Regions from separate parts of the Beggiatoa leptomitoformis genome, predicted to be linked through region 1. Evidence: predicted binding sites of a transcription regulator. Region 1 holds the regulator's gene; the other holds the start of a gene.
What was found. Region 1 encodes PhoB, which activates phosphate uptake and scavenging genes when phosphate is short. Its sites were predicted from a motif close to GNNTGTCATAAAACTGTCANAT; they were not measured.

Region 1 (4,248 bases):
TCAGTATCACCAATAGCAATAAGTGTGATTTTATCCTTAATATTATATTGATATAGGTTAAAAGCTAAATGCAGACTTTCTAACGCACGATAATCAAAGGCTAATTCCCATGTTTCACTTTTTTCAGGTTTTAAATCTGGGTTGCCAAGAAGAGCTGGGTTGTTTCGGTTATATAAGTTTTGAAAAGAAGGCGCACGAAAAGCCTTGCCATATAGTAGCTTGGTTGTTAAATCAGAACGTACCTGCCAGACTAAACCAACACGTGGATTAACAGTTGAACCAAAATCAGAGTATTCATCGTAACGCACACCTGTTGTCAGTTCCCATTCAGGATTGATTGTCCACGCATCCTGTATAAAAAGATACCCATCAGTCCGTGATACTTCTGGTATAAATGAAGCGGATGTATCACTCACATCCACAAGAGTAGTTGGTGACACATCTTCGCCTGTAAAGGGATTAGTACCATAGTTTTTTACCTCTTTTACTTCATATTGGTCATAGTTAGCGTAACCGACACCAACACGTATCGAATGGTCATCAATGCCATGATAAAATCCAGATAATGCTAATTGTGTTTGATTTTCTGACGCTGATGGACGACCCAAATATCCTATTGGATAAGTACCACCGAATGCACCTATAGGAAAGATATAAAACTCTGCCTCAAAATGCGTATTCAAATAACTCAACTGTGTTTGAACGTCCCAATTTTTGGTAAATTTAGGGTCGTGATAAGTCAGATCAGCATTGATTCTTTGTTCAGACATAGGTTGATCTGAACCAAGTGCTTGCGCAATGCCTGTTCCAGCCCCCATATCCTCTCCCTTATGCAAACCTGCCCTTAATTGCCAACGCTGTTTACTAATATCAATATGAGTGTCATAGGTCGTAATTTCTGACCCATACTCGCCTGGTGCTAAAGATGCGTGTGTGCCAAACATACCGTCAAATACAGTTTGTGCATCACTTTCTACTGTACCTTGATGTCCATCTGTTTTAGTAAATTCAGCCATTGCCGCGATTTTAAAACCATTCCACTCACTACCATGTGTTACCCAAGTGTCTTGCGTGTTATAACTGCCAAGTCGTACACCCACTTCTGTTCCATCAATATCATCAGCCGTTTTAGTGATGATATTAATTACCCCAGCAAGCGCATCAGCCCCATAAACAGCAGAACCAGGACCACGAATAATTTCAATACGAGAAACTGTACTAATAGGAAAACCGCTCCAATATAATCCTTTAGAACCACGGTGTGAATCGTTAAGTCGAATACCATTAACTAAAACCAATAAACCTGAATCATGGTCTCCCGCTACGGAAATTCCGCGAACACTATAAACAGGGATATTAAAATAGTTGTATGAAACCTGTATGCCCGGAACACTACGTAAAGCATCATCGAGCGTTCTTGCACCCATTGCCTCAAGGTCTTGTGATGTAATAACGGTTGTAACTGCAGGTGCGCGGTCCGTTACCTGTTTTGCTCCTGTAGCAATGCTGGTTGTCTTTGCTTTGACTAAACCACCAAAAATATCAAAAGCATCATCCAACTTAATTTCCACTTCAGACAATTCAGCTAAATCTAAATCACGTAATTGTGCCAAACGCGCTCTTTTGGCTATTTCATCATCAGTTGCGGCATGTAGGTCTAACGCTAACAACACTAAGCAAGCTGTGCATAGATAAATTGTTATCTTATTCATGTTAGTTACTCCGCCCCTCTTTGCTGATTAACCGCTTTCAGTTTCGAGTTATCAGCACTTATATCTGTTGCAACTCTCAAAAGATTCGCACTCGGCTTAATGGCAACCGCATTGATTATTGTTGAATCTAAGGCTAGGCGGACTTTATTATCTTCATTGTAAAATTTGAGCATTCCACCTTGTTCAACAAAATTCGCCATATCACTCACAGTTAAAATGGGCAGCCGTTGGAGTGCTTGCAAAATCGTTTTTAGCCGTGCTTGTTCCGAATCACTAATAAATAATACATGACACGAATTTGCTTCTTGTACTTGTTGCAACCGCTTTACCTTAATAGCATGTCCGTGTACTGTTTGATTTTCAACTACAATATCAATATTTTGTTGAAAGGGGTCGCGTCCTAAGATACAAATATAAAAAGATTGATTTTTGTTATCTGATAGGGTTGTTGGAGGATAATACAGAAAGCTGCCTAGTTTATATAAAAAGGTTGCTTTAATTTCGTATTCTTCCGCAGCTGACAGTGCGTAAGCAACTGGCTGGTAGAGTAACGTGATGAGGGCGAATATCACTATTCTCCCTAATAATGTCGACATAGTGGCTTCACCTAAACATGAAAATGTAAGGAAAGTTTACTATAAAGTTTTTTTAACAACAATATTAGTGGACTAATAGCTTTTTGAGAATTTTTTTTATAACGATTTGTTACAACCGCGATATGGTTACTCTAAAGCACAATGTGTAATATACTGTATATTAAATTTTTTTGGGATTGGCTAAAAATATAATGGACAATTTTGGGGAATATTATCAATCAATAATATTGATAATATCTGCCGATTGCGCGCTTAAATTAGAAAACAATGGACATATTAGATTTCTTGTAAAAGTATCTTAGGAAAAATGACAACGGATAATACCGCTTTTAGTGGTATCCATGCTGCTTTTGCAAAAGGTTTATTGCGGATACAAAAAAAGGGCGAATTCATTCGCCCTTCTATATAACACCTAATTAAACATAATATTAGATTTATTCGCGCGTCGAAAATCGATAACCTACTCCGCGCACGGTTTGAATTAAATAATCATAATTATGATCAGCTAACGCTTTCCGTAAACGGCGAATATGAACGTCGACAGTTCGTTCTTCAATATAAACATTTCCACCCCATACTTGGTCTAATACTTGGCTACGGCTATAAACCCGTTCAGGATGGCGCATAAAAAAGTAAAGCAAGCGAAATTCTGTAGGGCCCATTTGTACTTCTTGCCCTGCAATTGTTACGCGATGTTCATTAGGGTCTAGGCGTAATTCATTAACCGCAAGCTGTTCACCTTCCGAATGGGTAGAAGCACGTCGTAACACCGCTTTAATCCGCGCAACTAATTCTCGTGGCGAAAAAGGCTTGGTAACATAGTCATCCGCACCCACTTCTAACCCCCGAATTTTATCGCTTTCTTCACCACGAGCCGTTAGCATAATAATAGGAATTTCTTGCGTTTGTGGTTCTTTTTTTAGTTGGCGCGCAAATTCTATACCGCTAACTTTATTAGGTAACATCCAATCTAATAAAATCAATTTAGGTAGTTGGTTAAAAATTAAGGTCTGTGCTTGACGGACATCAGCCGCTTCTGTGACGATAAACCCCGCTTTACTCAGGGCAAGGTTTAACATTTCCCGAATAGGGGCTTCATCTTCAACAATAAGAATAGGTTGCTCTGACATTTTAAAGGTTACACAGGTTAATGAATAAGAAAAGGTGACAAGTGTTATGTCTGACAATGCGGACAATAATACGTTGCTCGTTGTCCAAGTATGATACGTTCAATTGGTGTGTTACAGGTTACACAGGCTTGCGTGGCACGGTCATAAACCCGCAAGGTTTGGCTAAAATAACCCGGTTCACCTTGGGTATTAACAAAATCACGTAAGGTTGTCCCTCCCATTGCGATTGAAGCAGTTAATACTTCGCGTATCGTACTGGCAAGCTGCTCATAACGGGTTAACGTAATCTCGCCCGCCGCGCGAGTCGGGTGAATGCCTGCTAAAAACAGGGATTCACTCGCATAAATGTTGCCTACCCCAACTACAACATGGCTATTCATAATAAAGGTTTTGACGGCAAGCTGTTTTTTACCTGCTTTTTGTTGTAAGTACTTGCCCGTAAATTCATTTTCTAAAGGTTCAACGCCCAAACTTGCAAGCAATGGATGCTGTAAAACAGGTTCACTTGTCCATAACACACAACCAAAACGACGCGGGTCGTGATAACGCAGGCTAAACGTTTGTCCAAACTGGATTAAAACATGGTCGTGTTTTTTCAGTGGGGTATCAGGAGAGACAATGCGTAAACTGCCCGACATGCCCAAATGAATAATTAAATGTCCCGTTGGATATGCAAACAGTAAATATTTACCTCGTCGTTGAATATGTTGCAGGGGCTGTCCTAATAGATGTGTTGCAAGGTCTGACGGCACTGCCCAACGCAAGCGCGATTCACGAACATCAATAGCGGTAACAGTGCGCCCTTCTAAG
Region 2 (4,248 bases), 1.2 Mb from region 1:
TTTCCTAAACAAGCTATTAATGAAATGGGAAAATTGGGGTTTTTTGGCATTATTATCCCTGAAGAATGGGGTGGTGTGGGAGCGGATTATGTCTCTTTTGCACTCGCGATTGAAGAAATTGCTGCGGGTGATGGTGCATGTTCAACCATTATTAGCGTGGTTAATTCGCTCGCGTGTATGCCACTGTTAAAGTATGGAACTGATGCACAAAAAAATCGTTTTTTAAAACCGATGGCACGTGGAGAATTATTAGGTGCGTTTTGCCTAACAGAACCACAAGCAGGGTCGGACGCGGCGGATTTACGAACACGCGCTGTGCGTGAGGGGGATGAATATGTATTAAATGGGGTAAAGCAATTTATAACCTCTGGAAAACAAGCCGATTTAGCCATTGTATTTGCAGTGACTGACCCAAGTGCGGGAAAAAAAGGAATTAGCGCGTTTATTGTACCAACTGATACACAAGGCTATATCGTCGCCCGTTTGGAAGAAAAATTAGGTCAACATGCGTCGGATACCGCACAGATTATTTTGGATAATGTGCGCTTATCAACCGAGTATTTATTAGGTAAAGAGGGTGAAGGTTATAAAATTGCATTGGGAAATTTAGAAGGCGGACGTATCGGTATTGCATCGCAATCGGTTGGGATGGCACGGGCAGCGTATCAAGCTGCTTTACAATATGCAAAAGACCGACAAACTTTTGGTAAGGCAATTATCCAACATCAAGCAGTTGCCTTTCGTCTAGCCGATATGGCAACCCAAATTGAGGCGGCACGATTGTTAATTTGGCAAGCGGCCAGTTTACGTGACCAAAATTTACCCTGTTTAAAAGAAGCCTGTATGGCAAAATTATTCGCATCGGAAATGGCGGAAAAAGTATGTTCACAAGCCATTCAAATTCATGGCGGTTATGGATATTTAAGTGATTTTCCTGTGGAACGCATTTATCGAGATGTGCGTGTTGCTCAAATTTATGAAGGAACAAGTGATATTCAGCGAATGGTCATCAGCCGCTTATTAGCAGATGAATAGCGGGTTACTAACCATAAGCAACTTCCCCAATAGCTCTCTTTTTTTGCACTGCCTATAATAAACGCAAGCCTTGATAGGGGATAAATATTAAAGTAAATGCCTGCGAGAAAAGCCGATTAATAATAATTGGTTATGTAAAAAGAATTAACCACCTACTCGACTACAGGTTTGTATTTGTCAATCAATTGTTTTTATTTATAAAAAAGCAAGAAAAGGCGTTTAGTGGTTGTAAAGTTATCCTATTATAGTGGACAATGCTTGTCATGATTGTTCAACAGGCGGGTGGTGTAAATATTGCTCGTTAAGTGGACACATAGAATGACGGTTAATGATGACTTAAACCATCTTAAGATGTTGTTCTTACATTTGTTCGTATTACAGTTGTCAAATGTGATTTATTCAACGAATTGTCGTGTAAATCCTTCCATCGAATCATAATCATATTATAAAGGATGTTGACATGAAGAAATTACTTCACCTCAGTATAATTACTGTTTTAGCGGGTTCTGTAACACTTTCCCTCCCCGTCTATGCAGACAAGAAAAAAACTGAAGAACCTGCAAAAGAAGTTGCAAAAGAAACGAAGTCTGAATCTGATTTACAAGGATTTTCTGTTACACATACTGTTGGTGGTAAAGCACAACCGACTGCTAAAGTAGATTCTGACCCATTGGCACTTTTGGGGGCATTAAAGCAGGATTTAATTGCCCAATTAGCCAAGGGCAAACCGCTGGAAATGACAACGGAAATTAAACCTATTTTCAGTAGCGAATTGGCGAAAACGTTAAAGGGTTTACCTCCTATTACCGTTAAAACCAATGTTGGTGCAGATGGTCAAGGTGTCAGCGATGTTTCCGTGCCTGCTTATAAGTATGAAGGCACTAAAAAAGGCGAGAAAGGCGTTATTGATTGGCAAGGTTTAACAGGACAAGTAAAATTCCCTGAAGACTTTAGCACCATGTCACAAGCGTTTGAACTTGCTGGCGCAACCATCGATATCGAAGATACGTTTAAAGCCACCCTTGCAAAAACTACATTTTCGGCTGATTTAGATGCGGATTTATATCCCACTAAGTTAAACTTCAATCTTCCTTCGTTGGAAGGTGGCGATAAAGATGTGCAGTTCGTCTTTAATAAAATTCTGGTTGATTTTACAGGCGGAAAAGGCACAAGTGGTTTAGAACTGGGTAAAGGCAGTTTTAGCATTGCCGATGTGAATGTTGATAATAAGGCTGAAGAATCCCAGTTTAAGCTCAACAACCTATCCGTCAAATTTGACACCCAAGAAGAAAAAGAAGTTGCTAATTACACGCTGAATTTCTCCTTAGACAAATTCTTTGCCAGCCAAGAAGAAATAGACCTGAGCTTTCTATCTAATATCGAACTTCGTAAGTTAGATATCGCTGCATTGCTAGAAATCCAAAAAACCGCCTCCGAGATGCGCAAGCAACAAATGGCAGGCAAAATGGATGAATCCATGATGGGCATGGCAATGATGGGTTCATTGATGCAAGCCTTACCCAAGTTAATGGCGAAATCTCCTGAAATTGCCATGACTAAGCTAAACCTAAAAACTGAAGAAGGTCAATTAGATGGTGGTTTCTCCATCAGTTTAGACGGTAGCAAACCCCTGAAGATGGATGACAGTGCCGCTATGTTAAACGCGCTGTCTGGTCAAGCTGATTTTGTGATTGATAAAGGTCTCATCGAACAACTCATGTGGATGCAAATGGGCTCGGGCGAAGAAATGACCGAAGAGCAAGAAAAACAAATGCAAACCATGATTGACCAACAAATTGAAGATGTTGTGAAACAAGGTTTATTAGTCCCTACGGGTGAACAGTTTAAACTGAATGCAACCTTAAAAGCAGGCAAGTTAATGGTCAACGGTAAAGAAATGCCTTTACCCATGTAATGTTGAATAGTAAGCCGTTACACTGCTCTCAGACAGAGAGCAGTCAAGGGGAAGCGTTTTCTTCCCCTTTGTTTCCCGTCACAATTCTTGCCAATACGCCACAGGCGAATGGTTACGTGCTGTTATGCTTGGCGATTCCGCCAGAAATTCCGCTCTTAGAAAATAATTACTTACTATTCATAAAGCTGGATAATATATTGCCTGTGATGCGTGTTAATCCTGCTCAACAGACGTTAGATGTTTTATGTTCTGCAAATGCCGCCTTATATCAAATAGGAACGCAATATGTAGCAACCCTGTTACACAAGCCATTTATTGTTTTTCAATCACCTATCACTTTATTAATCGCAGAAAATAACTATATTGCATCGCTGGTTTTTCTCGTTAATCGCTTACGTGTGCAACAACAAGCACAAACTATGGTTTGTTTTTTAACGGCAGAAGCTGCGTTTCCCTTCAAACCGCGTCCCTCACAAATTTTCCTGCCCGCTATGCCTGATGGTGTTATTGCCGCAATGCCTTTATTAGATGATTGGGGTGTTGTGAGTCGTTTAGCCCATGAAGATGATTTAGTGGGGTGTTATGCAGGACATATTGTCGCGTTAATTCGTCATTATCTGACCACACAAGCACCAGAAAATATTAGCATACAAGCGATTGTTTCACCCACACGCGCACGCGCAATACACGCATTAATTGATGAATATCCCATTCAAGCAATTCATACGACTGTGATAGACTCAGTATAAACGCTTTACAAACGCCTTGAAAAATTGTCTTAACAGATAACATCATTTCAAGCAAAATCTACTATAACGCCCACTTTATTCATCATGCGAGCAGTGTATGAATCTGTATTTTCGCCTTTTGCTGGTTTTATTAAAGACTTGGCGGGGAGAATCACTTACCCCGTTAGATGAGTCTATCCTACACCTGCGTGTGTTACCGACAGATATAGACCTACACGGTAATCTGCAAACTAATCGCTATTTAAGCATGATGGAATTGGGTTATACCGACTTAATTACTCGCATGGGCTTACGGGTTTTGACACGTCGTCAACGATGGCTTTTTAACATAGTAGCAATTAATTTACATTATTTTTACCCCCTCAAAGTGCTACAAAAATACGAACTATCCACCCGTTTATTGTGCTGGGACAATCAATGTCTTTACTTAGAACACCGTTTTCAACAAGATAAAAAAATCGTTGCAATTGGACAAGTTAAAGCCATTGTACGCGGTCGCAGCGGCAGTATTGCACCGGGTTATCTTTTAGAATTACTAGGCTATGACCC

Region 2: the regulator PhoB is predicted to act here: its motif matches at 1,404-1,425, upstream of AL038_RS02280 (DUF945 family protein).

The regions. Positions count from the first base shown of each region.
Region 1 is NZ_CP012373.2:1,746,220-1,750,467, forward strand. Features, by position in the region: gene AL038_RS07295 (TonB-dependent receptor plug domain-containing protein) at 1-1,712, opposite strand, end outside; gene AL038_RS07300 (TOL_0243 family YfiR-like periplasmic protein) at 1,718-2,308, opposite strand; gene phoB (phosphate regulon transcriptional regulator PhoB) at 2,743-3,438, opposite strand; gene mutM (bifunctional DNA-formamidopyrimidine glycosylase/DNA-(apurinic or apyrimidinic site) lyase) at 3,483-4,248, opposite strand, start outside.
Region 2 is NZ_CP012373.2:530,021-534,268, forward strand. Features, by position in the region: gene AL038_RS02275 (acyl-CoA dehydrogenase family protein) at 1-1,035, shown strand, start outside; gene AL038_RS02280 (DUF945 family protein) at 1,496-2,950, shown strand; gene AL038_RS02285 (hypothetical protein) at 2,950-3,699, shown strand; gene AL038_RS02290 (thioesterase family protein) at 3,797-4,248, shown strand, end outside.